Regions from separate parts of the Stenotrophomonas sp. KH_036_B genome, predicted to be linked through region 1. Evidence: predicted binding sites of a transcription regulator. Region 1 holds the regulator's gene; each other region holds the start of a gene.

Region 1 (10,366 bases):
GGCGTCGGTGCTGGCGCTGATGGCGTTTTCCGGGGGGATCGCCAGCAGCAGCAAGGCGTGGATGAAGATGGCACTGAGCCCGGAGCCGGGCCTGCGTGCTGAACCGCTGGGTTTGTTCAACCACTTCGGGCACCTGTTCCTGCAGCTGATGCTGGCCCTGTGGCCGCTGCTGCTGATCTGCCTGCTGGCCAGTTTCCTGGCGCCGGTGGCCATGGGCGGGCTGCGCTGGTCCAACAAGTCGCTGATGCCCCAGTTCAACCGCCTCAGCCCCATGGCCGGCATGAAGCGCCTCTACGGCGCCGAAGCCATTGCCGAGTTCACCAAGTCGTTGCTGCGCATCCTGTTTGTCGGCGCCGCCGCCGGGCTGGTGGTCTGGCACGGCATCCGGCCGCTGCGCGACCTGATCCACCAGCCGCTGGAGGCCGCCATGGTCAACGGCCTGGGCTTCACCCTGAAGCTGATGCTGGCCACCGGCGGCGCCATGATGCTGCTGGCCGCCATCGACGCGCCGTACCAGCGCTGGAACTGGATGCGCAAGCTGAAGATGACCCGCGAGGAGCTGCGCCGGGAAATGAAGGAAAGCGAGGGCAGCCCCGAGGTGAAGGGCCGCATCCGCCAGCTGCAGCAGCAGATGTCCAACCGCCGGATGATGGAGGCGGTGCCCACCGCCGACGTGGTCGTGGTCAACCCGACCCACTACGCCGTGGCCCTGAAGTACGACGGCGGCAAGATGGGCGCCCCCACCGTGGTGGCCCTGGGCGTGGACGAAACCGCCCTGCGCATCCGTGAAGTGGCCGACGGCAACAAGATCGCCATCGTCTCGGCGCCGCCTTTGGCACGCGCCTTGTATCGGGAAGGTCAACTTGGAAAGGAAATTCCCGTGAGACTGTATTCGGCCGTTGCCCAGGTCCTGTCCTACGTCTACCAGCTGCGCACCTGGCGGGGTGGGCCGATGCCCGCTGCCCCCAGCATCGACGTGGATGAACACGGCAAGGGAGGCCGCCCATGAGCGCCCAGCCCGCTGGAATGAACACCCGCCGCGCCCTGGACATGATCCGCAACGGCCTGGGCGCCCCGCTGATCGTGCTGGCCCTGCTGGCGATGGTGGTGGTGCCGCTGGCCGCCCCGGTGCTGGATGCCCTGTTCACCTTCAACATCGCCATCTCGCTGATGGTGCTGCTGGCGGTGGTCTACGTGAAGCGCCCGCTGGACTTCACCATCTTCCCCATCGTGCTGCTGATCACCACCATGCTGCGGCTGGCGCTGAACGTCGCCTCCACGCGCGTGATCCTGCTCAACGGCCAGAACGGCCACGAGGCGGCCGGCAAGGTGATCGCCGCGTTCGGCGAGTTCGTGATCGGCGGCAACTACGCCGTCGGCATCGTGGTCTTCGCCATCCTGACCATCATCAATTTCGTGGTCATCACCAAGGGCGCCGGCCGCGTGTCCGAAGTGACCGCGCGCTTCATCCTCGACGCCATGCCCGGCAAGCAGATGGCCATCGATGCCGACCTCAACGCCGGTTTGCTGACGCGCGAGGAGGCCAAGCTGCGCCGTGAGGAGGTCCGCGAGGAAGCCGACTTCTACGGCGCGATGGACGGTGCCAGCAAGTTCATCCGCGGCGATGCCATCGCCGGCATCCTCATTCTGTTCATCAACATGATCGGCGGCCTGGCCGTGGGCGTGCTCCAGCACGGCATGCCGTTCGGCGAAGCCGCTGCCACCTACACCCTGCTGTCCATTGGTGATGGCCTGGTGGCGCAGCTGCCCGCGCTGCTGGTGTCGTCGGCGGTGGCCATGCTGGTCACCCGCGCCTCGCGGTCGCAGGACATGGCCCAGGCCATGATGGGCCAGGTGTTCGGCCAGTACCGCGCGCTGTCCATTGCTGCTGGCATCCTGATCCTGGTCGGCCTGGTGCCGGGCATGCCCAACGTCGCCTTCTTGACGCTTGGCGGCATCCTGGCCTTCATCGCCTGGAAGCTGTGGAAGAAGAGCGTGGCCGCACAGCGTGCCGCCGAGGCCCCGGCCGCCGGGCCGACCACCGCCCTGGGCCTGCCCGGCGGCGCACCCTCGCCCACCGCCGAACTGACCTGGGACGAACTGCGCCCCGTCGATCCGCTGGGCCTGGAAGTTGGCTACCGGCTGATCCCGCTGGTGGACAAGAACCAGGGCGGCGAGCTGATGGCCCGCATCAAGGGCGTGCGCCGCAAGCTCACCCATGACATCGGCTTCCTGATTCCGTCGGTGCACATCCGCGACAACCTGGAACTTGCCGCCACCGCTTATCGCCTGCTGATCCATGGCGTGCCGGTGGCCACCGCCGAGATCCACCCCGACCGCGAACTGGCGCTGGACCCGGGCAGCGCGCTCGGCGCGCTGGAAGGCATCGCCGGCAAGGACCCCGCCTTCGGCCTGGACGCCACCTGGATCCAGCCGCACCAGCGCGCCCACGCCGAATCGATGGGCTACACCGTGGTCGACCCGGCCACCGTGGTGGCCACCCACCTGTCGCACCTGATCCGCGAACACGCCCCGGAACTGCTCGGCCACGAGGAAGTGCAGCAGCTGCTGGCCAACCTGGCCAAGAGCGCGCCGAAGCTGGTCGAAGACCTCACCCCGAAGGCGCTGCCGCTGTCGGTGGTGGTACGGGTGCTGCAGAACCTGCTGATCGAACGCATCCCGGTGCGCCAGCTGCGCAAGATCGCCGAGTCGCTGGTCGAGAACGCCCCGATGAGCCAGGACCCGAGCGTGCTGACCGCCGCCGTGCGCAATGCGCTGGGCCGTTTCATCGTGCAGGAGATCGCCGGAATGTCGCCGGAGCTGCCGGTGTTCACGCTCAACCCGCAATTGGAACGTGTCTTGCAAGAGTCTACTCAGGGCAACGGCGCAGCGCTGGAACCCGGACTCGCCGAGCGACTGCACCAGAGCCTGGCCGAATGTGTCGGCAAGCAGGAAGCGAAGAACGAGCCCGCGGTGGTGTTGGTGCCCGGTCCGGTACGTGCCGCGCTGGCACGGCTGGTACGGCACAGCGTCCCCTCGCTGTCGGTACTTGCCTACAGCGAGGTGCCTGAGGACAAGCGGTTGAAGCTGGTCGGCACGATCAGCTGAGCCGGAACTCCGACAGCAACGCGTCAGAAAACAGACACCCCCATTTCGATATCACCGCAGCAGGACACAAAGGGAAACCCGGACCGTGCAGACCACCGACAACCAGCGCTTCCCTTCGACCGCCCAGCCGCCCCAGTCCCGGTACCACAGCATGAAAATCAAACGCTTCGTCGCTCCCGATATGCGCTCGGCCATGAACCTGGTGCGCAAGGAACACGGTCCGGATGCCGTGATCCTGTCCAATCGCCGGATCGAGGAAGGCGTCGAAATCGTGGCGGCCGCGAACTATGACGAAGGCGCCGTGCAGCGTGCACTGGAAGCGGCCCGCAAGGATGTCGCCCCGCCGCCGCCGGCCCCGCGTCCGCGCAATGCCGCCGATGCCGTGATTGCCGCCGTGACCCGCCGCAAGGCCCCGTTGGCCGCACCGGAACCGGTCGCCGCTACCACCTCTGCGGTGGCCGCCCTGGCCCGCGCCGCCGTCGGCGCGACCGGTCGCACCCTGGACAGCGCCAACGAAATCGTGCCGCCGCCGGGCAGCAGTGGCTTCGCCGCCACCCTGGCCCGCGCCAACGTACAGCCCGCCTCCCGGGCCGACGTACTGCCGGAACAGATCTTCGCCCCGTTCAATGTGGAACAGGCTGCTGCCGCCGAACGCGCTGCTGCCCACGCCACCCATGACGTCGCCGGGATGCCGGCTGCGATCCAGGCACCGGTCCGTGCCGCCGCGCCGGCCGCGCCCAACCGCGCCCGCTTCATCATCGACCCGCCGATGGACGAGGCGCCGCTGTTCGAAATGCATGCCCCGCTCAGCCGCGCCACGGTGCCGCCGCAGATTCCGCAGATCCCGCAGATGCCGTCCCAACAGATGCAGCGCGCCCCCGCCCTCGTCCCGGCCGCGCCGCTGTGGGAGACCGTGCCGGTGGTACCGGCGCCGGTCTCGCCGATGCTGCAGATCGACGACTCGGCCGTGTTCACGCCGGTCGCGCCGATCGCCAGCGTTGAGGCGGCTGCACCCGCCGCACCGGCTGCCCCGATCGCCCCGCCGGCCCTGCCGGAGATGCAGGCCGCCAACGAACCCGCACCGGTCGCCGAGGTCGTCGCCGTCGCCGTGGTGGCCGCTGCCCCGGCCCCTGTTGCCGCGCCGCTGACCGTGGTGGCCCGCGACGACGAGGACCTGCGCCAGCTGCGCAATGAAGTGGCCGGCATGCGCCACATCATCGAACGCGAGATGACCCGCTTCACCGACGAGCGCCTGCGCGGCTCGGCCGTACGCGCCGCCGCGCTGGACCTGATGGACGAATACGGCTTCGATGCCGGCATCAGCCGCGATGTGGCCCTGCAGATTCCGCTGGACACCGAAGCCCACCGCGGCCGCGGCCTGATGCTGGGCCTGCTGTCCAAGAAGCTGCCGATCGCCCCGGTGGACCCGCTGGAGGCCGGCGGCGTGATCGCCCTGGTCGGCCCGACCGGCGCCGGCAAGACCACCACGATTGCCAAGCTGGCCTCGCGCTTTGCCGAAGCCCATGCCGCACGTGACGTGGCCCTGGTCACCACCGACACCGGCCGCATCGGCGCCCGCGAGCAGCTGTATGGCTTCGGCCGCCAGCTCGGCATCGCCGTGCATGAGGCCAACAGCGGCAGCGACCTGACCCAGCTGCTGGAACGCCTGAAGGACTACAAGCTGGTGCTGATCGACACCGCCGGCCTGGGCCCGCGCGACCGCGCCCTGGCCGCCCAGCTGCAGTGGCTGCGCGCCGCCCCGCAGATCCGCACCCTGCTGGTGCTGCCGGCCAACACCAGTTTCGGCGACATGGACGAGGTGGTCCGCCGCTTCAGCGCCGCCAACCCCCAGGGCGTGGTGCTCAGCAAGCTGGACGAAACCGGCCGCTTCGGCACCGCCCTGTCGGTGGCCGTCGACCACCGCCTGCCGATCACCTGGGTGACCGATGGCCAGGACGTTCCCGAAGACCTGCACCGGGCCAGTGCAGCCAATCTTGTACTTCGCCTTGAAGATTTGCGCCGCGCGGCCGATATGCCCTGCAACCCGGAGTTGAACCATGCCGTCGCGTGAGTATGCCAATCTGACCAAGACCTTCCCGCTGTCGGCCACGCGTAGTGCGCCGCTGGGCCCGGTCCGTACCATCGCCGTCACCGGCGGCAAGGGCGGCGTGGGCAAGACCAACGTGTCGGCCAACCTGGCCGTGGCGCTCGCCGACATGGGCAAGCGCACGCTGCTGCTGGACGCCGACCTGGGCCTGGCCAACATCGACGTGATCCTGGGCCTGCAGCCCAAGCTGACCCTGGCCGACCTGGTCGCCGGTCGCTGCACCCTGGACGAGGTGATCCTGGAAGGCCCCGGCGGCGTGCTGGTGGTGCCGGCCGCGTCCGGTCGCCGGCACATGGCCGAACTGCAGCCGGCCGAGCACGTGGGCCTGGTCAACGTGTTCTCCGAACTGGAACGCGATCTGGACTTCATGGTGGTCGATACCGCCGCCGGCATCACCGACGGCGTGCTGACCTTCTGCCAGGCCGCCCAGGACACCGTGGTGGTGGTCTGCGACGAGCCGGCGTCCATCACCGACGCCTACGCGCTGATCAAGGTGCTGTCGCGCGAACGCGGCGTGGACCGCATCCAGGTCGTGGCCAACATGGTGCGCGACCCCAACGAAGGCCGTGTGCTGTACGAAAAGCTCAGCCGGGTCTGCGACAAGTTCCTGGCGGATGTCTCGCTGAACTACCTGGGCTGCGTGCCGCAGGACGACTGGCTGCGCCTGTCGGTGCAGCGCCAGCAGCCGGTGGTGAAGGCCTACCCGTCCAGCCCGGCCGCGCAGGCGATCACCGAGATCGCCCGCCGCACCGCCCGCTGGCAGGCACCGACCGAGCCGCGCGGCGGCGTCGAGTTCTTCCTGGAACGTATCCTCAAGCAACGCGGGGTGACCGCATGAAAGGCGCCGCACAATACAAAGAGGTCCAGCGCGCTGCGGCCAACGAGTGCATTGCCCAGCACTCGGACCTGGTCCGGCGCATCGCCCACCACCTGGCCGCGCGCCTGCCGGCCAGCGTCGAAGTGGACGACCTGATCCAGGCCGGCATGATGGGCCTGATCGAGGCCTCGCGCAGTTACGACGCCGACCAGGGCGCCTCGTTCGAAACCTATGCCTCGATCCGCATCCGCGGCTCGATGATCGACGAGATCCGCCGTGGCGACTGGGTGCCGCGTTCGGTGCACCGCCGTGCCCGCGACGCCGCGTCCACCATCCGCCGCCTGGAGCAGAGTACCGGCCGCGCCGCCAGCGCCACCGAAGTGGCCGCGGCGATGGACATGCCCCTGCCCGACTACCTGCGCCTGATGGAAGACGCCTCGCGCGGCCAGGTGCTGAGCCTGGAATCACGGATTGAAGACCAGGGCGAACTGGACACCGTTGCCCAGGGCGGCCCGACCCCGCAGCAGGTCCTGGAACGCGGCGAGTTCGGGCGCGAACTGGGCAATGCCATCGGCCTGCTGCCCGAGCGCGAACAGCTGGTGCTGTCGCTGTACTACGAGCAGGAGCTGAACCTGAAAGAGATCGGCGCGGTGCTCGGCGTCAGCGAGTCACGCGTCTGCCAGATCCACGGCCAGGCAGTGCTGCGCCTGCGTGGCCGATTGAAGATCTTCGAGGCGGCCGACGCCGGCCTTGAAAACACTTGATACCGAGGAAAGTGCTTTGAACAAGAACATGCGTATCCTGATCGTCGACGACTTCTCGACCATGCGTCGTATCGTCAAGAACCTGCTGGGCGATCTGGGCTTCACCAATACGGCCGAAGCCGAGGACGGGCATGCCGCGCTGGCCCTGCTGCAGAGCCAGGCGTTCGATTTCGTGGTCACCGACTGGAACATGCCGGTCATGACCGGTATCGACCTGCTCAAGGCGATCCGCGCCGATGCCAAGCTCAAGACGCTGCCGGTGCTGATGGTGACCGCCGAAGCCAAGCGCGAGCAGATCATCGAAGCCGCCCAGTCCGGCGTGAACGGCTACATCATCAAGCCGTTCACCGCAGCGACCCTGGAAGAAAAGCTCGGCAAGATCTTCGAGCGTCTGGCGGCGAGCGCCTGATGGAAAGCCTTCGCGACAAGTCCGCGCTGGTGCAGCGCCTGCAGGATGCCCTGGCCGCGCTGGAAAGCGGTGACGAGGCCGGTTGGCGCCGGGAAATCGACGCCCTGGCCGCCGTGCGCACCCAGCCGATGATGGCCGGCCTGAACCGGCTTGCCCGCGAGCTGGGCCAGGCCCTGGGCGAGCTGCCCACCCTGCCCAGCGAGGCCGGTGAGCTGGACGACGCCTGCGCGCGCCTGGACCACGTGGTGGCGATGACCGAACAGGCCACCCACCGCACCCTGGACCTCGCCGAGGAATGCCGGGCATTGACCGAACAGCTGCGCGCCAACGGGCTGAGCCCGGACCAGGACCAGCAGCTGGACCGGATCCGCCACAACCTCACCGAAATCGCGCTGACCCAGAGCTACCAGGATCTCACCGGGCAGATCATCCGCCGCGTGGTGGGGATCGTGCGGCGCGTGCACGAAGGGTTCGGCGCGCTCGGCCTGCCGCCGCCGCAGGACGACACCGCCAACAAGCGCGACAACGGCCTGGCCGGCCCGGCCGTGACCGGGCTGGACCGCCACCAGGTATCGCAGGTGGATGCCGACGACCTGCTTTCAGATTTGGGGCTTTGAAACCATGAGTGCTGTTCCAGACGACATTGCCGCAGACTTCATCCTCGAGGCCCAGGAGATCCTGGATCGCCTCGGCGAACAGCTGGTGTCGCTGGAGCAGTCGCCCCAGGACAGCGACCAGCTCAACGCCGTCTTCCGTGGCTTCCATACGCTCAAGGGCGGTGCCGGCTTCCTCGGCATCCAGGCCATGGTCGAGCTCTGCCACGCCGCTGAGGAAACCCTCGGCATGGCACGTTCCGGCCAGGCCACGCTGCAGGCGCATCACTTCGATGCCGGCCAGCAATCGCTGGATTACCTGCAGTCGATGCTTGATTCGGTGGCTGCCGGCACCGAGCCGGGCTATGCCCCGCCGGAACTGATCGCGCAGTTCGACGTCAATGCTCCGGCCACGCCGGTTCCAGTAGCCGCGGCGGCCGGTGCGAGCAGCGGCGAGCTGATCAGCGACGACGAGTTCGAAGCCCTGCTCGACCAGCTGCATGGCGGTGCGGCACCCACCGCCGTGACGCCCACGAAACGCGCCGATGACGGCATGATCGGCGAAGACGAATTCGAGGCGCTGCTCGACCAGCTGCATGGCGGCGCCGCCCCGGGCAGCCACGCAGCCGTCGCGCCGGCACCCGTGGCCGCACCACCGCGCGCAGTGGCCGCCCCGGCCCCGGCCAAGCCGGCCGCCAACAAGCCGGTGGCCGAAGCCGAACACACCGTGCGCGTGGACACCAAGCGCCTGGATGCCATCGTCAACCTGATCGGCGAACTGGTGCTGTCGCGCAACCGGCTCAAGACCCTGCGCGCGCGCCTGCACGACGAAGAACTCGACCGCGCCGTCTCCACCCTGGACATCGCCACCGCCCGCCTGCAATCGGCGGTCATGCGCACCCGCATGCAGCCGGTGGGCAAGGTGTTCTCGCGCTTCCCCAAGGTGGCCCGCGACGTCGCGCGCAACCTCAAGAAGGAAGTGGAGCTGGAGCTGATCGGCGCCGAGACCGAACTGGACCGCAACCTGGTCGAGGCATTGGCCGATCCGCTGGTGCACCTGGTGCGCAACGCGATCGACCACGGCATTGAAATGCCCGAGCTGCGCGAAGCGCAAGGCAAGACCCGCAGCGGCAACGTCCGCCTGTCGGCACAGCAGGAAGGCGACTACGTCAGCATTGAAGTGCAGGACGACGGCGCCGGCATCGATCCGGAACGGCTCCGTGCGAAGGCGCGCGAGAAGGGCCTGATCGATCCCGAAGCCGCCGCCCGCCTGACCAGCGAAGAGTGCCTGCACCTGGTGTTCCTGCCGGGCTTCTCGACCAAGCAGGAAGTCACCGACATCTCCGGCCGCGGCGTGGGCATGGACGTGGTGCAGTCGCGTATCCGCGAACTCAGCGGCCAGATCCAGATCCAGTCCGAACTGGGCCGTGGCAGCCGCTTCATGATCCGCGTGCCGCTGACCCTGGCGATCCTGCCCACCCTGCTGGTCCAGGCCGGCGAAGATGTCTACGCCCTGCCCCTGGCGCGCGTGATGGAGGTGCTGCACGCCCCCAACTCCTCGCTGGGCTGGTTCGACGGGCGCGCCGTGCTGGACCGCAAGTCCCACACCCTGCCGCTGGTGGACCTGCGCCACTGGCTGGCGGTGGAACCGGTGGCCTCGCCGCTGCTCACCATCGTCGTGCTGCAGGCCGGGGAAGCACGCTTCGGCCTGGTCGTGGACCAGGTGCGCGGCCGCGAGGAAGTGGTGATCAAGCCCCTGCCCAAGGCGCTGCGCGGCCTGCGCGGCTACGCCGGCGCCACCCTGATCGGTGACGGCCGCATGTCGCTGATCCTCGACGTGGACGGCCTGCGCACCCCGCACGATTGATTCAAGTCCCCCACACGCAAGCCGATAACGGACAAATGGACAGACTCAGCCTCATTGGACTTTTCCTCGCCCTGGCCTCGCTGGTCGGCGGCAGCATCCTCAAGGGTGCCGGGCTGGCGTCGCTGTGGTCCCCCGCCGCATTCGTGATCGTCATTGTCGGCACCCTGGCCGCGATCCTGCTGCACACCTCGCCGGCCGTGTTCAAGCACGCCTTCAAGATCGTCAGCTGGGTGGTGCGCCCGCCGAGCAGCGACCGCGCCGAACTGATCCGCCAGATCGTGGAATGGAGCAACATCGCGCGCCGCCAGGGCCTGCTGGGCCTGGAAGCACAGGTGGACGCACAGGACGACCCGTTCCTGCGCAAGGGCCTGCAGCTGCTGGTGGATGGCGTGGAGCCGGAAACCATCCGCCACATGATGGAAATCGAACTGAGCAGCCAGGAGAGCCAGGACCTGGCCGCCTCCAAGGTGTTCGAGGGCATGGGCATCTACGCCCCCACCCTGGGCATCATCGGCGCGGTGCTGGGCCTGATCGCCGTGATGAAGAACCTCGCCGACCCAAGCAAGCTCGGCCACGGCATCGCCGCCGCGTTCACCGCCACCATCTACGGCATCGCCTCGGCCAACCTGCTGTTCCTGCCGGTCTCGGCCAAGCTCAAGAGCGTGATCCACCACAACAGCCGCGACCGCGAGATGATCATC
Region 2 (10,366 bases), 500 kb from region 1:
GGGCGCCCGTGGCCACACCCAGCCCGGCGGGCCGGACCTGCTGGCGCTGCTGGAACGCCTGCAGCATGCGCTTGGCCCGTGGCTGCAGAGCCCGGCGTTCGGGCCGGCGCGCGAACACCAGGCGCGCTGGCAGGCGCTGATGCGTGCGCAGCAGGAGTACCAGGGCCATGCGCGCGACTACGTGGACCAGATCAAGCAGGCGCTGGACGACGCGTTCACGTTGTTCGAACAGCGCCTGGCCGAGCACGAACAACCCGGCAACCAGCTGACCAGCGCACGCGCGATGTTCGACCTGTGGATAGAGGTGGCCGAGGAGGCCTATGCCAAGGTCGCCCTGTCCGAGCCCTTCCAGCAGGTCTATGCATCGCTGGGCAACGCCCAGATGCGGCTGCGCGGGGCGGCCCAGCAGGAAGTCGAGCGGCTCTGCGAGTCGATCGGCATGCCCACCCGCACCGAGATGGATGCCGCGCACCGGCGCATCACCGAGCTGGAGCGACTGGTCCGGCGCATGGCCGCCGGCGCTGCCCCTGCCTCGTCGGCAGCACCGGCCAGACCGGCCAAGCCCGCGAAACCGGCCAAGCCCGTCAAGCCGGCGAAAACGGCCAAGCCCGCCAAGCCGGCCAAGGCCGCCAAACCGGCCAAGGCCGCCAGCGCAAAAGTGGTCAAACCCGACAAGCCAGCCCGGCCGCGCGCGCGCAAGGCGTCGCCATGAAGGGACCGCTGGGGTTCAACGCCGAGGACCTGCTGCAGGAAACGCTGTCCATGCAACGCAAGTTGATGGACGGGCTGAAGCTGCTGCCCGAGGTGGACGACGTGGACTACGGCGCCACCGCACGCGAGGAAGTGTGGCGCGATGGCAAGGTGGCGCTCTACCGGTTCGTCGGCGACGAAGCGCCGGTACAGCGCACCCCGCTGCTGATCGTGTATGCGCTGGTCAACCGCCCCTACATGGTCGACCTGCAGGCCGACCGCTCGCTGGTGCAGCGGCTGCTGGCGCTGGGGCACGACGTGTATGTGCTCGACTGGGGGTACCCGGACCGCTCCGAGCGCTACCAGACGCTGGAGGACTACCTGCTGCGTTTCGTCGATGGCGCGGTGGACCATCTGGTGGCCGCCAACGACGGCGCACCGATCAACATGCTCGGCATCTGCCAGGGCGGCGTGTTCGCGCTGTGCTATGCCGCGTTGCGCCAGCCCAAGCTGGCCAACCTGGTGACGATGGTGACCCCGGTGGACTTCCAGACGCCGGACAACATGCTGTCGCACTGGGCGCGCCAGGTCGATGTGGACCTTCTGGTCGATACGCTGGGCAACATCCCGGCCGACCTGATGAACGCCAGCTACCTGATGCTCAAGCCGTTCCGGCTCAACGTGCAGAAGTACGTGGGCCTGCTGGACATCCTCGACGACAAGGCGGCGCTGGAAGATTTCCTGCGCATGGAAAAGTGGATCTTCGATTCACCCGACCTGGCCGGCGAGGCCTTCCGTGACTTCATCAAGCAGTTCTACCAGGGCAACGGGCTGATGCACGACGGGGTGCGCATCGGGGTCGAGACCGTGCAGCTGGCCCAGGTCACGCTGCCGGTGCTGAACATCTATGCCGAACAGGACCACCTGGTGCCACCGGACGCGTCGCGGGCGCTGCGTGGGCGCATTGGCAGCACGGACTACACCGAAAGCAGCTTCCGCGGCGGCCATATCGGCATCTACGTGTCCGGCCGCGCGCAGCGTGAGGTGCCGGCCACCATCACCGATTGGCTGAAGGAACGCACGCCATGAACCGTCACGTGATGGCCGCTGCCGCCCTGGCACTGGCCCTGGCCGGCACCGCGCAGGCGGCGCCCAGCGAGACCGCCCGCCGCGAGATTGCCGGGCTGGTCGGTGCGCTGGATGGCTCCAGCTGCCGCTTCCAGCGCAATGGCAGCTGGCATGACGCCGCCGAGGCGCGTGCGCACCTGCAGCGCAAGTACGATTACCTGCTGAAGAAGGACAAGGTGGACACGGCCGAGCAGTTCATCGAGCGCGCCGCCAGCCAGAGCAGCATGAGTGGCACGCCGTACCGGATCGCCTGTCCGGGCCAGCCCGAGCAGACCGCTGCGGCATGGTTCGGGGCGCGGCTGAAAGCGCTGCGCCAGTCCACCGCGCCCGCTACACATCCGGTGCGCTAACGTAGCCCTTCCACTGCCGGAGGACCCTGCCATGAACACCACCGCGCCGCGCACGCTGTCGCGCTCGCTCAACGACCGCATGATCGCCGGGGTGATGGGCGGCATCGCCCACCGGTTCGGCTGGAACGTGACCCTGCTGCGGGTGCTGTTCGTGGTGGTGTCGCTGGCCTCGGCCGCGTTCCCCGGCATCCTGGTCTACCTGATCCTGTGGCTGCTGATCCCCAACGAGGCCGATTGAGCCTGGCGCCCACGGCGCTGCGCGTCCTGCAGGGGCTGGGCGTGTTCTGGACCGTGCCCAACACCCTGATCGGACTCCTCGGTGGCGTAGCCGGGATGGTGGCCGGCGCGCGGCCGTCGTTGAACCGGCGCGACCTGGCCATCGTGTTCCGTGACTGGCCGTGGGGACCGGGCGGGGCGATCACCCTGGGCAACGTGATCCTGCACACCGGCCCGGTCCTGGACGTGCCGTGCCGCACCTATGCCCACCAGGCCGGGCACTGCAGCGAACCGGTCATCGGCCTGCACGACCATGAACGGGCACACATCTACCAGTACATGGTGCTGGGACCGCTGTACCTGCCCGTGTACCTGCTGTGCGGTGGGGTGAGCGCGCGCAACCCGTTCGAGCGCGCGGCCGATGTGTATGCGATGACCGGGCGCGGCTGGTGGCCGTAGCGCTGCGTCATCTGCATGAAAACAACGGTTATTAGGCTGATGACAGATCAGTCAGGTTCGGCGCGTTAAGCTGCACGCTGTTGTACATGCATGACGTTTATTGGAGGAACACATCACATGGCAATCGTTCTTTATGTCGGTGGTAGCAAGGATGGCGACAAGGGCCTGGTGCCCCATGGATTCAGCAAGTCCCGCGCCGATACCGCAGCGGGTCCGGAGATCTACACCGAGCGGTTCATGGAACTGCAGGGGATCGGCAAGATCCGGGTGATGGCGCTGGAGTCGATGCGCGACGAATCGGTCATGCTGCGCGCCGCGCAGCATTACCGCTGAAACACCGCGTAGTGCCGGCCGCTGGCCGGCTCCAAGCAACCCCTGACGCATGTAGTGCCGGCCGCTGGCCGGCTCCAAGCAGCAACGAGATGTAGTGCCGGCCGCTGGCCGGCTCCAAGCAGCAACGAGATGTAGTGCCGGCCGCTGGCCGGCTCCACGCATCACCTTGACGTCATGAAGAGCCGGCCAGCGGCCGGCACTACCGTGCCCGGTCTATGGGTCATGAAGAGCCGGCCAGCGGCCGGCACTACCGTGCCTGGTCCATGGGTCATGAAGAGCCGGCCAGCGGCCGGCACTACCGTGCCCGGTTTATGGGTCATGAAGAGCCGGCCAGCGGCCGGCACTACCGTGCCCGGTTTATGGGTCATGAAGAGCCGGCCAGCGGCCGGCACTACCCGGTCGGCGACAGGTTCGGGGCGCACTGTCAACGGGTTCCCCCCGCCGCCGTGCGTTGCCACAATCGGGGTTTCCGCATAGCGGCCACGGCCGGAAGCAATGCCAGACATCAAGCTCGCCCAGCAGATCGCCCAGACCATCGCCGACGAAATCGGTGCCCAAGCAGCCCAGGCGCGTGCCGCCATCGCGCTGCTCGACGAGGGCGCCAGCGTCCCGTTCATCGCGCGCTACCGCAAGGAAATCACCGGTGGCCTGGATGACACCCAGCTGCGCAACCTGGAAACGCGCCTGACCTACCTGCGTGAGCTGGAGGAGCGCCGCGCGGCGGTGCTGTCCAGCATCGACGAACAGGGCAAGCTCACCGACGAGCTGCGCAGCGACATCCTCGGGGCCGACACCAAGTCGCGCCTGGAAGACCTCTACCTGCCGTACAAGCCCAAGCGCCGCACCCGCGCACAGATCGCCCGCGAAGCGGGGCTGGAGCCGCTGGCCGACGGCCTGCTGGCCGATCCCACCCGCGACCCGCAGGTGTTCGCGGCCGGGTTCGTGGACACCGACAAGGGCGTGGCCGACACGAAGGCCGCGCTGGAAGGCGCCCGCGCGATCCTGATGGAGCGCTGGGGTGAAGACGCCGCGCTGGTGGGCGAACTGCGCAGCTGGCTGGGCGAGCAGGGCGTGATCCGCGCCCGCGTTGCCGAGGGCAAGGAAGAGCAGGGCGCCAAGTACCGCGACTACTTCGAACACGCCGAATCGCTGGCGAAGATTCCCTCGCACCGCCTGCTGGCGCTGTTCCGCGCGCGCCGCGAGGAGATCCTGTTCCTCGAGCTCGACCCGGGCAGCGACGCGGAGGCCGGGCACGTCTACGCCGAGGGCCGCGTGGCCTTCAAGGCCGGCATCCGCGACGCCGGGCGCCCGGGCGACCGCTGGCTGCTCGACGCCTGCCGGCTGACCTGGCGCGCCAAGCTGCACATGCACCTGCTGCTGGACCTGTTCAACCAGGCGCGCGAAAAGGCCGAAGCCGAGGCCATCGCGGTGTTCGGCGACAACCTCAAGGACCTGATGCTGGCAGCGCCGGCCGGCCCCAAGACCGTGCTCGGGCTGGACCCGGGCATCCGCACCGGCTGCAAGATCGCCGTGGTGGATGCCACCGGCAAGCTGGTCGCCACCGACACCATCTACCCGCACGAACCGCGCCGGCAGTGGGACCAGTCGCTGCATACGATCAAGCAGCTGTGCATGAAGCACAACGTGGAGCTGATCGCGATCGGCAACGGCACCGCCAGCCGTGAGACCGACAAACTGGCCGGGGACGTGATCAAGGCGCTGGGTGAAACCAGCCTGCAGAAGATCGTGGTCAGCGAAGCCGGTGCGTCGGTGTATTCGGCGTCCGAGTTCGCGGCCAAGGAATTCCCGGACCTGGATGTGTCGATCCGCGGGGCCGTGTCGATCGCCCGCCGCCTGCAGGATCCGCTGGCCGAGCTGGTCAAGATCGAACCCAAGGCGATCGGCGTGGGCCAGTACCAGCACGACGTGGACCAGTACCGCCTGGCGCGCGCGCTGGATGCGCGCGTGGAAGACTGCGTCAACGCGGTGGGCGTGCACGTCAATACCGCCTCGGCAGCGCTGCTGTCGCGGGTGTCGGGCCTGTCCTCCACCGTGGCTGACAACATCGTGCGGCACCGCGACGAGAACGGTCCGTTCAAGCGCCGCAAGGACCTGCTCAAAGTGCCGCGCCTGGGTGACAAGACCTTCGAGCAGTGCGCCGGCTTCCTGCGCATCGCCGATGGCGACCAGCCGCTGGATGCGTCCTCGGTGCACCCGGAAGCGTATCCGGTGGTCGAGCGGATCGTGGCCCTGACCGCGCGTCCGATCAAGGCGCTGATCGGTGACGGCAGCTTCCTGCGCGGGCTCAAGGCCGAGCAGTTCACCGATGAGAACTTCGGTGTGCCGACGGTGCGCGACATCCTCAAGGAGCTGGAGAAGCCCGGCCGCGACCCGCGCCCGGAGTTCAAGGCCGCGCGTTTCGCCGACGGCGTGGAAGAGATCAAGGACCTCAAGCCGGGCATGATCCTGGAAGGCGTGGTCAGCAACGTGGCCGCGTTCGGTGCCTTCGTCGACATCGGCGTCCACCAGGATGGCCTGATCCACATCTCCGCGCTGTCCGACACCTACGTCAAGGACCCGCGTGACGTGGTCAAGGCCGGCGACATCGTCAAGGTCAAGGTGCTGGAGGTCGACGTGGCGCGCAAGCGCATCGCACTGACCCGGCGCCTGGACGACAGCCCGGCCCCGGCCAAGGCCCCCGGCGAACGCGATGCCCGCCCGGCTGGCGGCCCGCGCCGTGACGGTGGGGGCGGGGCGCGCCAAGGGGGCCGCGCTGCACCGGCCGCGCCGCGTGGCGGCACCAGCGCGCCGCCGGCCAACAACGCGTTGGCCGACGCCTTCGCCCGGGCCAAGCGCGGCGGCTGAGCCCCCCGGCCAGGCGCGTGATCCAAGGGCCGCCTTCGGGCGGCCCTTTTCATGCTGGCCGCCCGGTCGCTGAATGAGCTTGACGGGGACGTGACCCCGCTTGCGGTTGAATGCCGGTACGCTGTGCAAACGGCGGGGAGGCCAGATGACAGACCAGCAGGCGGGCCAGGGTGCTCAGGTACCGCACGACGCGGCCGGTAACGGTCACGCCGGAGGATGCCTGTGAGCCGCGCCGCGCCGCCGCCGGGGAACTCCCCGGATGAGGCCGCGCTGCATGAGATGGCCGAGCAGCGCCGCCGCCTGGAAATGATCATCGAGGGCACCGCCGCCGGCACCTGGGAATGGAACTGCCAGAGCGGCCAGATGCGGGTGAACGAACGCTGGGCGCAGATCGTCGGCTACACCCGCCAGGAGCTGGCACCGATCACGCCGCAGACGTTCCAGCATCTGGTCCACCCCGACGACCTGGCACGTTCGAACGGCTTGCTGCGCGAACACCTGGAAGGGCGTTCGCCGCACTACGACAGCCTGTGCCGCATGCGCCACAAGGACGGGCACTGGATCTGGGTGCAGGATCGCGGCCGCGTCTACGAATGGGATGAGCGGGGCCAGCCCGTATGGATGGCCGGTGCGCATGCCGATGTCAGCGACCTGCAGAACGCCCTGCAGGATGCGGCCAACATGCGCCAGCGCCTGCAGTCGGTGGTGGATGCATCCGACGAAGTGGCGGTGATCGCCACCGATGTGGATGGCGTGGTGAACCTGTTCAACAGCGGTGCGCAGAAACTGCTGGGCTACGCCCCGGAAGAAGTGATCGGGCGGGTCAATCCCGGGTTGTTCCACGACGTCCATGAAATGGAGGACTACCTGCGCCCGGAGGCGGATGCCGATGGCCGCGTCCCCACCATTTTCGAGGCGCTGACCGCGCGCGCCGCGCAGGGCACCTGGTCGCACCAGTGGACCTTCGTGCGCAAGGATGGCGGGCATCGCCAGGTGCAGTTGTCGATCAGTCCATTGAACAGCAGCACCGGCAGCCGCATCGGCTATGTCGGCATGGCGGTGGACATCACCCCGCTGCTGGAAATGCGCGAACAGGCCTACGTGGCCGCCGAGAAGTTCACCGGTGCGTTCTCCTCGGCCGCGCTGGGCATGGCGCTGGTGTCGCTGGAGGGGCGCTGGCTGGACGTCAACGACGCGCTGTGCGGCATCCTCGGCTATACCCGGGCCGAACTGCTGGAGGCCGATTTCCAGACCGTGACCCACCCCGACGATCTCACTACCGACCTGGCCATGGTGGGCGACCTGCTGGCCGGGCGCCGCGACCACTACCACCTGGACAAGCGCTACCTGGGCAAGGGCGGCAACACGGTGTGGGGGCGGCTGTCGGTGTCGCTGGTGCGGGCACCGCACGGCGAGCCGCTGCACTTCGTGTCGCAGATCCAGGACGTCACCGCCCAGCGCCAGAACAGCCTGCAGCTGCGCGAATCCGAACAACGCACCCGCGTCACCCTGGACGCGGTGGCCGACATGGTGCTCAACCTGGACCGGCATGGCCTGATCCAGTACGCCAACGCGGCGGCGACCCGCGCGCTGGCCGGCGAGGGCGCCGCGCCGGTGACCGGCAGCCAGGTGCAGGACGTGATGGAACTGACCACCGAGTACGCGCCGCGCTCGCCGCTGGACGTGGCGGTGCTGCTCGACCCGGAGAGCAATGCGGTCGACCTGCATTCGGACCTGCTGTTGTCGGTGGGAGCGCAGCTGCTGCCGGTGGATGTGACCCGGGCCTGGCTGCAGGGCGAGGACGGGCAGGTGACCGGCGCGGTATGGGTGATCCGCGATGTCACCCAGCAGCGCGCCCGCCAGCGTGAGGCACGCCACCTGGCGGAGGTGGACCCGCTGACCGAGCTGAGCAACCGCCGTGGCTTCGAGGCGCATCTGCAGGCGGCCATCACCCGGGTGGCGCGCACCGGGCAGTCGGCGTCGCTGATGTTCATCGACCTGGACAACTTCAAGCCGATCAACGACAGCCACGGCCACCTGGCCGGCGACGCCATGCTCTGGGCTGTGGCCAACCTGCTCAAGCACGGCGTGCGCGACTCGGACATCGTGGCCCGGCTGGGCGGCGATGAATTCGCGGTGATCCTGGCCGGCTGTTCGCTCAAGCGCGCACGCCGCATCGCCAGCGATCTGCTGGAATCGGTGCGCGGCCTTACCATTCCCTGGGACCAGCAGCGGCTGGGGGTAGGGGCCAGCATTGGTATTGCGGCCATCGGCGGCAGCATGAACGTGGACGAAGCGGTCGCGGCCGCCGATGCCCAGTGCTACCGGGCCAAGGCAATGGGCCGCAACAACGTCCAGGTCGAAGCGCCCCTGCATGGCGGCCCGGACCCGCTGGACAGCGCCGAGGGCGAGGGCGGCGAGGGCGGCCTGGACTGAGCGCCGGCGCGATGTGTGACGCAGAACGTAAAGCGTTCAGCCACCAACCGTCGTTTTCTCAAGCTGACCCCTGAGGGGTCGATAACCCTTTGCAGTCGTTCGTGCAAGCCGCTGGAGTGACGTCATCCCCACTGGCGTCTTCGTAACCGAAGCCAACGTGATTGCGCCGCTGGGCACTGCTGCCCGGGGGCATCCCAACCAGCTGTTCGGACATCGAGGATTACAACGATGCTTACTTCAGGCATGCATATGCCCCTGTCAGAGCCGGCCGGAGTGCCGGTGTCGGACTCCCCGTGGCGCGCGCTGCGCGCGCTGTTCGTTTCCCGTCGGGCGGTGCGCGGCGACGTTGAGGCCGCCTCGCGCCGCCAGGCGGAGCTGGAGGCCCAGGTGGCCGCACTGCACCGGGTCCAGGCCGTCATCGAGTTCGGACTCGACGGCACCATCCTGACTGCCAACGACAATTTCCTGCAGGCGCTGGGCTATTCGCTCGACGAAGTGCGCGGCCACCACCACGCGATGTTCGTCGATCCGGCGTACGCCCGCAGCGCCGAATATGTCGAATTCTGGGCCCGGCTCGGCCGTGGCGAATACGACGCCGGCCAGTACCACCGCGTCGGCAAGGGCGGCCGCGAGATCTGGATCCAGGCCTCCTACAACCCGGTGTTCGACAGCAGCGGCCGTCCGTACAAGGTCGTCAAGTTCGCCACCGACATCACGGCGCAGAAGATGCAGGCCGCCGATTTCGCCGGCCAGCTCGCGGCGATCAACAAGTCGCAGGCGGTGATCGAATTCAGCCTGGATGGTCGTGTGCTGGGCGCCAACGAAAACTTCTTTGCCACCACCGGCTACACGCTGGAGGAAGTGCGCGGGCAGCACCACGCCATGTTCGTCGAGCCGGCGTACCGGAAGAGCGAGGAATACCGCGCGTTCTGGCAGAAGCTCGGGCGCGGCGAATACGACGCGGGACAGTACCGGCGCATCGGCAAGGACGGTCGCGAGATCTGGATACAGGCCTCCTACAACCCGATCCTGGACATGAACGGACGGGCGCTCAAGGTCGTCAAGTACGCCACCGACATCACCGACCAGGTGCGTGATACGCAAGCGCTGCAGCGCGCCGTGGCCCAGACCCGCGAGGTGGTGGCGGCCGCGCAGGGCGGCGACCTGACCATGCACATCGCCACCGATGACAAGACCGGCGCGATCGCCGAGCTGTGCTGTGGCATCAACGCACTGGTGGAGGCGATGGCCTCGATCATCGGGCAGATCAAGTCCGCGGCCGACACCATCGCGCTGGGCGCGGGCGAGATTGCCACCGGCAACGCCGACCTGTCCGTGCGTACCGAGCAGCAGGCCGCCTCGCTGGAGGAAACCGCCGTGTCCATGAAGGACCTGGCCGATACGGTGCGGCGCACCGCCGACAACGCGCGGCAGGCCAGCCAGCTAGCCAGCGGCGCCGTCGACGTGGCCGCGCAGGGCGGGCATGTGGTGCACGAAGTGGTGTCGACCATGGCGCTGATCAATGAGTCCTCGCGCCGCATCGTCGACATCATCGGCGTGATCGACGGCATCGCGTTCCAGACCAACATCCTGGCCTTGAACGCGGCCGTGGAAGCCGCGCGCGCGGGCGAACATGGTCGCGGCTTCGCGGTGGTGGCCACTGAGATACGCTCGCTGTCGCAGCGTTCGGCCAGCGCCGCCAAGGAGATCAAGCAGTTGATTGGCGATTCGGTGGACAAGGTGGGCACCGGCGCCTGCCAGGTCGAAAGTGCAGGGCGCACCATGGACGACATCGTGGTCAACGTGAAGCGGGTCAGCGACCTCATCACCGAGATCAGCGGTGCCGCCCAGCAGCAGGCCGACAGCCTGGGCCAGATGAACATCGTGGT
Region 3 (10,366 bases), 1.1 Mb from region 1:
GCCAGGATGGCCGCGTGATTTCGCACCTGAAGGATCGCGGCGCGACGCTGGAGCAGGAATACCTGGTGGAAGTCAGCGGCGAGCTGGTGCCCTATGGCATGAAGCGGCTCGCCCACGGCCTGAGTTACCGCAGCTGGCCACTGCCGCCGTGCAAGGTCAGCTGGCAGAACGAAACCCGTCTGCGCTTCGCGATCAAGCCGGTGGCCCCCGGCCAGCTGCGCGACATGTGCCGCCAGGTCGGGCTGGAGGTGGTCAGCGTCCGACGCCTGCGCATCGGCCGGGTCGCGATGGGCAAGCTGGTGCCGGGCCAATGGCGTTACCTCGCGCCCGACGAGCGCTTCTGATCCACCGCCCCCTGCACTCGCAGTGCACGCTCGGCCCGCTTAGGATCGAGCCATGACTGACAAGAAACCGTTGTGGCGCAGAATGCTGCGCTGGCTGGGTATCCTGGTGGCGACCCTGGTCGTACTGGTGCTCAGCGGCCTGCTGCTGGCCGACCACCTCACGCCAAAGGCGATGGGCGCGCACAGCAGCGTACTTCCGCTGCAACCGGCGCAGAGCGCGATCGACCGCGAACTGGTGCGCCTGCAGGCCGAGCATCCCGATCACTCCGGTGTTGCCTTCCTGTCGGATGGATTGGATGCCTATGCGGCACGCGCGGTGATCACCCGCCATGCCGGGCGCAGCCTGGATCTGCAGTACTACATCTGGAAGGATGACCTGATCGGCCACCTGATGGCCCGGGAGCTGTACCAGGCCGCCGAGCGTGGCGTGCGCGTGCGCATGCTGCTGGACGACATGAACGCGCAGGACAAGGACGCGTTGATGATGGCGCTCGATGAGCATCCCAACATCGAGATCCGTCTGTACAACCCGTTCCGCAACCGTGATGGGCTGTGGCGGCTGGTGGAGATGGTGCAGCGGTTCTTCAGCGTCAACCACCGCATGCACAACAAGTCGTGGATCGCTGACGGCCGCGTGGCCATCGTCGGTGGGCGCAACATCGGTGAGGAGTACTTCAGCGCGCGCAGCGACGTGAACTTCCGCGACCTCGATCTGCTGGTGGCGGGCAAGGCGGTGCAGCAGGCCAACGACATCTTCGACGCGTACTGGAACAGCGATGCGGCGGTACCGATCGCCGCCCTCGCCTTCCATACCCCGGCGCAGCTGCGCCTGCTGATGCTGGAATCGGCGCACGAAGCCACGCTGACCGCCGCCCAGCCCTACCTGCAGCGCGTGGAGCGCTCGGCGTCCGCGCGCTCGTTCTATCGCAACGCAGTCGACCTGCACTGGTCGCCCAACGTTGAGATCGTGTCCGACCCGGCGATGAAGCACCGTCGCGATGACCCGGCCAACTGGCTGGTCACGCGGCTGGTACGCGAGTTGGAGGGTACGCGCCACAAGGCGCTGCTGATCTCACCGTACTTCGTGCCCGGCGACGCGGGCGCGCGCGGGCTGGGCGAGCTGGTGAAGCGTGGCGCGTATGTCGGGGTCGTCACCAATACGCTTGCCGCCAACGACGTGGCGGCGGTGCACAGCGGCTACATGCACTACCGCATTCCGCTGCTGCAGGATGGCGTTCACCTCTACGAGCTGCGCTCGCGCGGGCACGCTGGCGGCGGCAGCGGCGGCCTGTTCGGCAGCAGTGGTGCCAGCCTGCACACCAAGGCGTTCATGATCGATGACCAGCGCGGCTTCGTCGGATCGTTCAATCTCGACCCGCGCTCGGCCTATCTCAACACCGAGATGGGCGTGCTGTTCGATGATCCTGTGCTGGCGGCACAACTGCGTGGGGAATACCTGCGGTTGGCCGATCCCAGGCAGAGCTACTGGCTGACCCGGGACACGGACAACCAGGTGCGCTGGCTGGACCGCGCGGCGCAGCCGCCGCAGCTTCTCGACAGCGAACCCGATGCCTCGTTGTGGCAACGGGCCAGCGCGCGAGTGATCAGCTGGTTGCCGCTGGAGTCGCAGCTTTAGGACGCGCAGCCACGCATGGCGTGGCGCTACGACGGTCGCTGCGCAGGGCGTGGCTGTCAGCCGTCCGCCATCTCTTCCGCTTCCAACGTTTCCACCGAACGCCCATGCAGGCGGCGCCAGATCCACTGCAGCGCGTGCGCCGGGGTGCCCTGCTGCTGCTCCAGCAGGGCCAGCGCCTGGGCTTGGCTGATCCGTCCGTGGCGGCACAGCAGGCTGGCCGACGCCGCCGCGCGTGCAAACCGCAGGCTCGCCGCGAGGCCGCCACCGGCCGCGTCGGCATCCCGCGACAAGGCCTCGTGCACCGAGGGCGGCAGCTCCCAGGCGGCCGCGATGCGGCTGGCCACCGGCAACGTCCAGGCATCCAGCAGCCTGCTGGCCAGTGCCTGCGAGGGCGTAGCGGCCTGGCCATGCGCCGCGTCCAGCAGGTTGCGCATCACCAGCGCGGCACCCAGCCCCTGGGTCAGCCCCATCCACTGCGCCGCGAATCCGTCCTCGTGGGTCACCATGCGGGCGTGGTCGGCGGCCGCGCGCGACGCCAGCAGGGCGTGCTCCCAGATCACCGTCCCGAACTGCGGGAATGCCTCGCAGTGCAACTGCATCACCGGCTGCACCAGCACCGCGCTGATGATCTGGCGGATGCCTTCGGTGCCCACCAGGGTCACTGCCCGCTGCAGGCTGTCCACCGGCTTGGCCTGCAGGCGGTAGACGGGGCTGTTGGCAATACGCAGCAGGTTGCCGGTCAGCACCGCGTCTTGGCCGATGATGGCCGCCATGCTGCGGGCCGAGGCATCGCTGTCGTTCACGGTCTGGATCAGCTGTGGCAACAGCTGCGGGCGGCGCGGCAGGTGCCGGGCCGACCAGTCCTGGGCCTCCAGCGCGGCAACGACCGCCGCCTCGAGCACCCCATCCTGCGCCAGCACGGTGGGGCCGGCACCGCCACTGCGCGGCACCAGGGCCAACGCGTGAAAGCCGGCCTGCAGGATCTGGCCGGCGTCCCCGTCGGGAAGGGCCGGAAGCGCCACCGGCGTGGACTGGCGCTCTCCGGCTCTGGCCCCGCCCGGGTCCCGCACCGACCGACGCACCGCACCCGCCTGGCGCCCGTGCAGCAGCCATGCCACCACCGCCACGGCCAGCAGGCCCATTGCCCCCACCAGGACAGCCACCATCAGGGGGCTCCCTGACTGGCGCGGTTCCGCATCCGAGTTGTTGCCCCTGCACCCACGTCATCCATCCTGGCCATACCGGCACCGCGCACCGTTGCCACGGCATCGGCCCGGTGGGCGGCAACTTTAGCGGCACGGCCCCGGCGGGCGTGCCAGCGACCGAGCGCAGGTGTCTTCGGACGGTCGCGCGATGCTGACAACGCCGTCCTGCGGAATGCACTAGAATGGCGCCGCGCGACCCGTCCCCCCGATCAGACGACGTCGCTTTTTTTGTTTTACACCCCACCTTTTGCTGGTACGTTCGCCGGCGTTGGCCACCGTTCGCACCATCGGAGTCACCATGTTATTTGAAACCCTCGAAACTGCCGGTCACGAACAAGTGGTGTTCTGCCACAGCCGCGACGCCGGCCTGAGGGCGATCATCGCCATCCACAACACCACCCTGGGCCCGGCCTTGGGCGGCGTGCGCATGCGCCCCTACGCCAGTACCGACGATGCGCTGGCCGATGCGCTGCGGCTGAGCCGCACCATGACCTACAAGAACGCACTGGCCGGGCTGAACGTGGGCGGCGGCAAGGCGGTGATCATCGGTGACCCGCGCAAAGACAAGACCGAGGTGCTGTTCCGCGCCTTCGGCCGGTACGTGGATTCGCTGGGCGGGCGCTACATCACGGCCGAGGACGTGGGCACCGACGTCAACGACATGGAGAACATCTACCTGGAGAGCGAGTACGTGACCGGCGTACACCAGGTGCATGGTGGCTCCGGCGACCCGGCACCGTTCACCGCTTACGGTGCGCTGCAGGCGCTGATGGCGGCGCTGCAGCACAAGCTGGGCCACGAGGAAGTGGGCAAGACCAGCATCGCCGTGCAGGGCCTCGGCCACATCGGCATGGAGCTGGTGAAGCTGCTCCGTGACCGTGGCGCCAAGCTGTTTGTCACCGACCTGGACGCCTCGCTGGTCGAGCGTGCGGTCACCGAATACGGCGCCGAGGCGGTCAAGCCGGACGAGATCTACGACCTCAACGCGGACGTGTTCGCCCCGTGCGCACTGGAAGGCGCGATCAACCCGGAGACCCTGCCGCGGTTGAAGTGCAAGATCGTCTGCGGCACCGCCAACAACCAGCTGTCCAGCCTGGAAGTGGGCGACGAACTGCATGCGCGGGGCATCCTGTACGCCCCCGACTACGCGGTGAACGCCGGCGGGGTGATGAATGTGTCGCTGGAGATCGACGGCTACAACCGCGAGCGCGCAATGCGCCTGATCCGCAGCATCTACCACAACCTGGGCCGCATCTTCGCGCTGTCGCAGCAGGAAGGCATTGCGCCGCAGCGCGCGGCAGACCAGATCGCCGAAGCACGCATCCAGTCCATCGGCAAGCTGAAGATGCCGCTGGGCCGCGCCAGGCCGCGGCTGGGAACGCTGCGGGGCGGCTGAGTCGGCTGGCGTTGGAACGAAGAAGGGCGCGATCATCTCGCGCCCTTCCTGTTTTCCACTACCGCGCTGGTCGCGATGCGATCAGAACGCCGCAGAGTAGCGCAGCGCCACCTGGCTCATGTCCCCGCGCGGACCGAATCGCTGGTCATAGCCGAACGTGAGCTGCGCGTTGCGACGGAGCATGGCCGCCACCGAGACACCGAACAACCCGCCCGAACGCGCCGGCTGCAAGCCGGCCAGCGGCGCCCACGCATCCACGCCGACGAAGCTCGCGTCGAAGGCAGCTCCGTCGCTGGACAGCATCTGCTGCCATTCGGCATACCCGCGCAGCGACCAGTTGCGCCGCTGGGTCTCGCCACGCAGGCCGGCCAGCGCCTGGCTGCGACTGGCGGTGCTGCGCTCGGCACGCAGGCCGAAGCCGAAGCCGCCGTCTTCGCTGAAGCGGTCGTTGTCCACACGGGCATAGTCCGCGCCCAGGTACGGGGTGAGCGACGCGACCGCGCCGCCAAACCGGTAGCCCGACTCCACGCTGGCTGTGCTGAAGGTACCGCCATAGCGCGCGCTCACACCGTACTGCCCAGCCCCCAGCAGCAGCTGCCGGTCGAGCTCGCGGGTGAACTGGCCGGCACCGACCTGGCTCAGCGCATACGCGCCGCCCTGATTCCACCCGGCATACAGCTGCGCCTGCGACTGCCGGTCGCGGCCGTTGTCGCCGGACCATGCACGGCCGCTGCTGGTGCGCGTCTCGCCGAAGGCGAAGCCCATCACCCCGTTGCTGCCCAACGCCATGTCCTGGCCCAGCATCCAGCCCTGGGCCTGGGAACCGGTGCCGGCGAAGCTGCCTTGCCCGACCTCACCCAGCGCGCTGTGCCAGGCACCGCGAAGACGCGGTGCGGCCGACACGTCGTCAAAGCGCGACGACAACGCGCGCCGGTTCATGTCCAGCGAATCGAAGGTCATCGCCGTGGCCAGGCCATGCGCCTTGCCGGAGAGGCTCTCCAGGCTCGCCTGCAGCGCCGATGCACCTTCAACCCGCTGCAGTTCGCCTGCCGCATCGACAAAGCCCGGGCCGCTGTCGTTGCCCTGGTCGAGCTGGACAAACGCTTCCTCCACCCGCCCGGCAGACGCGGTGGCGATCGTGCCCAGACCGGCCGTGGTGGCCGTCGCGGTGACGTTGGCGCGACGGATGTTGAGCGACGCGCTGGTGGCGTCATACGCGAACGAGGCGTCCAGCAGGGACACCGTCCCGCCCCGGCGCATCGCCCCGAACTGACCGGTCAGACCCTGCGCGGCCTGGATGATGGGCTGCACCTGGTTGTCGATCGGCACATAGCCGGCCACTGCCTGCTCCACGACCAGGGTGCCGCCCTGCAGCGTCGCCGTGCCCGTCACCTGCAATGGCGAGGCGCCCAGCGCGGTGATGAACTCGGCGCTGGAACGCTGCGTGTAATTGCCGTCAATGACCGCCGTGGTGTTTGCGGTCACCAGCGCCACGCGCCCATCGTTCTCGACGTTGCTGGTGATCCTCGTGGTGCCCGCTCCGAACTGCAGCGCAGGCAAGGGGAAGCTGATGTCGTACGGTGAGATTCTGACCGGCGCGGTGAGCGTGGCCCCATCGCGAAGTGCCAGCGTTCCGCGGACGACCTCCACCGAGCCGGTGAAGGTGTTCTTGCCGGCCAGGGCAAGGACGCCGTCACCGTCCTTGTACAGGCCGCGGATGCCGCCACCGCTGATGTCATTGCTCCACACGCTTGTACCGACGCTGGTCGGCACGGAGACGGACAGCGTTCCGAAGTCCGTGGTGGCCGGGCCATTGAGTGCCTTGGCGACGTTCAGCAGGCCGTGTCCGAACACCGCATCCACGCCCGGCTCGCCGAGATCGGTGGCGGTGCCAAGAAGCGTCCGCTGTATGTCGTAGTTCTTGAAGTAGGGATATTTCTGCCAGACCAGCGCGGCCGCGCCGGAGACCAGCGGTGCCGCATAGGAGGTGCCCGCGCCCCAGAAATATTTCGGGTTGGGCGCGCCCTTGTTGTCGGGATCGATGAACACCGCTTCGCCCGGCGCAGCCAGGCAATAGTCGGCCGCCACGCCGCACGCGTTGGCGTAGGACGCCAGTTCATCCGGCTTGCTGGCGTTGACCGCGGTAACCGCCAGCCAGCCTTCTTCCAGCTCGCGCGCCAACGTACTTCCGGCCGGTCCGGGCTGGCTCGGCAGCGCCGCCATGTCTGACGGGTTGGCCTTGCTCTCGTTGCCCGTAGCGAATACCACCAGCCCGCCGTGCTGGAACACGAACGGCGCATACTCGGCCGCAATCGCGTCCGTGGTACTGGCATCGTTCCAGTACAGCCCGCCCCACGAGTTGTTCATCACCTTCACGCCGCTGGCGATCAGATCGGCGTGCACCGAGGCCAGCCCCAGTGCGCCTTCCACGCTGTTGCCCTGACCGGTCCCGTCATCGACCGGCGCCTTGTCGGAGATGATCCGGGCCGAGACGATGCTCGCCCCCGGGGCCACGCCGCCCGGCCAGGTGCCGGACGCGCTGCCCGCCGCGAGCGACGCCACGGTGGTGCCGTGGCCGACGACGTCGTCAATGTTGAGGTTGTTGGTGGCCGGGTCGACGTAGCTGAAGCGCTGTGTCACGCGACCGGACAGCGTGGGATGGGAGCGGTTGACACCCGAGTCCACGATGCCGATGACCACGCCTGCGCCGGTCAGCCCTTGCCGGTCGCCCGCATTGATGATCGACAGATGGGCATCAATCGCCGGTTCCTGCGGCTTCGCTCCGGTCGGCGGGGGCGTCACCGGGGGCGTCACCGGCGGCGTCACCGGCGGGTTGGTGGGAGCGGGCGTGGTGACCGGCGTACCGCCGCCCGGACCCTCCACGCGGACGTTACCGCCACCGCCACCACCACCGCATGCACTCAACGCCAGCGCCAGCGCAGCCGCCAGCGTGGTCCTGCTCATTGCGACCTGCTTCATCCCTGTTCCCCCAAACGTTTATGGAACCACGCCTGGCATCCTGCCTACCCCGAGGACACCCGTGGTGATCGTTGACCCGCTCCACCGGGCTACCGGCAGAGTCTGACTGGAATCCGGACAGCTTTCCACCGACGGTTCAGGCCCTGCGGTGGGCATCGCCCCGCGGCTGGACACCGGGGGCAAATCAGGACCCTCTATACTGGTCATCCCCCGCAGTCTGACGGGATTCGCGCCCGCATCCTGCGGCACGCGTCCCGAATCCGCTCACGCAACAACGAGATTGCCATGCCCAACATCGTCATCGCTGCCGCCAAACGTACCGCCATCGGCTCCTTCCTCGGCCAGTTCAACGGCGTGCCCACCCCGACCCTGGGCGCCACGGCCATTGCCGCCGCCCTGGAGCAGTCCGGCGTACCGGCGGCGGACGTCTCCGAAGTGATCATGGGCTGCGTGCTGCCGGCCAACCTGGGCCAGGCCCCGGCCCGCCAGGCGGCTGTCGCCGCAGGCATTCCCTATTCGACCGGTGCCACCACGCTGAACAAGGTGTGCGGCTCGGGCATGAAGGCCATCATGCTGGGCCATGACCTGATCAAGGCCGGCTCGGCCAGCATCGTGGTCGCCGGCGGCATGGAGTCGATGTCCAACGCCCCGCACATGCTGCCCAACTCGCGTACCGGCAACCGCTTCGGCAACTTCCAGGCGGTGGACCACATGGCCCACGACGGCCTGGTCAATGCCTACGATGGCAAGGCCATGGGTGAGTTCGCCGAATGTGCGGTGGACAAGTACCAGGTCACCCGCGAGGAGCAGGATGCCTTCGCGATCGAATCGGTGCGCCGTGCGCAGGCCGCGCAGGCCGCGGGCGCGTTCGACGACGAGATCGTCGCGGTCAAGGTCGCCGGCCGCAAGGGCGAGGTCGAGTACAACCAGGACGAGCAGCCCGGCCGTTCGGACGTCGCCAAGATCCCGACCCTGCGCCCGGCGTTCAAGAAGGACGGCACCGTCACGGCGGCCAGTTCCTCCAGCATTTCCGACGGTGCCGCCGCCGTGGTGCTGCTCGCCGAGGAGGATGCGGCTGCCCGCGGCCTGCAGCCGCTGGCCCGGATCGTGGCCCACGCCACCCACTCGCAGGAACCGGAGTGGTTCACCACCGCGCCGATCGGCGCCATCCACAAGGTGCTCGAAAAGGCCGGCTGGACCTTGGACCAGGTCGACCTGTTCGAAATCAACGAGGCCTTCGCCGTGGTCGCGATGGCGCCCATCCGCGAATTGGGCATCCCGCACGACAAGGTCAACGTCAATGGCGGTGCCTGCGCACTGGGCCACCCGATCGGCGCCTCCGGTGCCCGTCTGGTGGTCACCTTGGTCAACGCCTTGCGCAAGCGTGATGCAAAGCGCGGAATTGCTACACTGTGCATTGGTGGCGGTGAGGCTACAGCTATCGCCATCGAATTGATTTGATTGATTTTAACGCCCGTTTCGCAAAACTGAATGCGGGATCGCTTGACAGCCCAACGTGGCTTGTCATCATGTTGCCGGGCGCGCAATAGCGCGTTGCCTAATCTAACGACGAGGATTCACACAAATGAGCATCAACAAGCTGCTGATCGCAATGGCCCTGGGCCTGGCTCTGACCGCCTGCTCGAAGCAGGAACAGGCTGCTGACGCCGCCGCTTCGGCCAACGAAGCCGCTGCCGACGCCCAGGTCGCTGCCGACCAGGCCGCTGCTGCTGGCGCCCAGACCGCCGACGCTGCCCAGGCTGCCGCCGACACCGCCACCACCGCTGCTGACGCTTCGGCTGACGCCGCTGCCCAGGCTGCTGGCGCTGCCACCGACGCTGCTGCCGATACCGCTGCAGACGCTGCCAAGGCCGGTGAAGCCACCGCCGAGCAGGCCAAGGACGCTGCTGAAGAAGCCAAGAAGTAATAACTTCTTTCTTCAAGCAAGTCTGAAGAAGCCGCTGGTTCGCCAGCGGCTTTTTCTTTGGGCGGCATGTGCGCACCGCGGGTACCTACCGGACCTTCACGGAAGGGTGAATAGGCTGGCAGTCCGATTCTCAGTTCCTGTGGAGCCCGCCATGAAAATCCGTTCGATGACCACCCCGCTGCTGGCCGCTTCGCTGGTGCTGGCGCTCGCCGCCTGCCAAGGCCCGGAAGCAGAAAAGGCCCGCGCCGATGCGGCGCAGGCGGCTGACAGCACCGGTGCGGCCGCCCGTGAAGCGGTCGACCAGGCCGCGGCGTCCACCCGCAACGCCGCGGACGAAGCGGCGGCGGCCTCCGAACGCGCTGCGGCCGACGTGCAGCCGGCGCTGGACCGCGCCGCCGACGCGACGGCTGCTGCCGCTGCGGACGCAAAGGTCGCGGCACGCGACGCGGCCGCCCATGCCAGCGACGCGACGGCCAACGCGGCGGAGAAGGTTGCCGACAAGGCCCGCGACGTGGCCGACGATGCCAAGCAGAACGCCGACGCCGCCAAGCACTGAGCGCACGTCGGGGCCGATCGGGGTTGACCGTCGGCCCGGGAAACGCCGGGCCCTGCCCGGCGTTTGCTCGTGCGGTGACAGGTGCGGTTGCCGGGCGTGGCCCGGCACTACGGCAGGGCGCGCGCCATGATCGCCTGATGATCCACATCATCCGGCAGCGTGCCGAACGCCCTGCCCGTTTCGCCCCCCAGCCGCGTCCGGACGAAGGCTGCCGCCACCGGACTCCGCGCGCGCAACAACACCGCCGCCTGCAACAACAGCGCCAGGCGTTCGGTGACCAGGCGCGCCTGGGCCTCCGATGGCGTGGATGACAGCTGCGCCCA

What was found. Region 1 encodes FliA, which starts transcription of late flagellar genes. Its sites were predicted from a motif close to TAAAGTTTNNCNNNCNNNGGCCGATAA; they were not measured.
Region 2: AC3ITN_RS11350 (methyl-accepting chemotaxis protein) is a predicted target of FliA. The motif match lies at 8,536-8,562, and genes of this name have one in related genera.
Region 3: AC3ITN_RS14070 (HDOD domain-containing protein) is a predicted target of FliA. The motif match lies at 3,246-3,272, and genes of this name have one in related genera.

Annotation. Positions count from the first base shown of each region.
Region 1 is NZ_CM174491.1:2,021,761-2,032,126, reverse strand. It holds gene flhB (flagellar biosynthesis protein FlhB) at 1-1,009, shown strand, start outside; gene flhA (flagellar biosynthesis protein FlhA) at 1,006-3,108, shown strand; gene AC3ITN_RS09270 (AAA family ATPase) at 3,260-5,179, shown strand; gene AC3ITN_RS09265 (MinD/ParA family ATP-binding protein) at 5,166-6,053, shown strand; gene AC3ITN_RS09260 (RNA polymerase sigma factor FliA) at 6,050-6,796, shown strand; gene cheY (chemotaxis response regulator CheY) at 6,813-7,205, shown strand; gene AC3ITN_RS09250 (protein phosphatase CheZ) at 7,205-7,822, shown strand; gene AC3ITN_RS09245 (chemotaxis protein CheA) at 7,827-9,665, shown strand; gene AC3ITN_RS09240 (flagellar motor protein) at 9,701-10,366, shown strand, end outside.
Region 2 is NZ_CM174491.1:2,522,571-2,532,936, reverse strand. It holds gene phaE (class III poly(R)-hydroxyalkanoic acid synthase subunit PhaE) at 1-712, shown strand, start outside; gene phaC (class III poly(R)-hydroxyalkanoic acid synthase subunit PhaC) at 709-1,779, shown strand; gene AC3ITN_RS11380 (YfeK family protein) at 1,776-2,168, shown strand; gene AC3ITN_RS11375 (PspC domain-containing protein) at 2,200-2,406, shown strand; gene AC3ITN_RS11370 (hypothetical protein) at 2,403-2,843, shown strand; gene AC3ITN_RS11365 (hypothetical protein) at 2,961-3,176, shown strand; gene AC3ITN_RS11360 (Tex family protein) at 3,672-6,041, shown strand; gene AC3ITN_RS11355 (PAS domain S-box protein) at 6,321-8,477, shown strand; gene AC3ITN_RS11350 (methyl-accepting chemotaxis protein) at 8,706-10,366, shown strand, end outside.
Region 3 is NZ_CM174491.1:3,126,869-3,137,234, forward strand. It holds gene AC3ITN_RS14060 (rRNA pseudouridine synthase) at 1-344, shown strand, start outside; gene AC3ITN_RS14065 (phospholipase D family protein) at 397-1,980, shown strand; gene AC3ITN_RS14070 (HDOD domain-containing protein) at 2,037-3,122, opposite strand; gene AC3ITN_RS14075 (Glu/Leu/Phe/Val dehydrogenase dimerization domain-containing protein) at 3,484-4,581, shown strand; gene AC3ITN_RS14080 (S8 family serine peptidase) at 4,663-7,560, opposite strand; gene AC3ITN_RS14085 (thiolase family protein) at 7,846-9,021, shown strand; gene AC3ITN_RS14090 (hypothetical protein) at 9,146-9,487, shown strand; gene AC3ITN_RS14095 (hypothetical protein) at 9,639-10,043, shown strand; gene AC3ITN_RS14100 (acyl-CoA dehydrogenase family protein) at 10,151-10,366, opposite strand, start outside.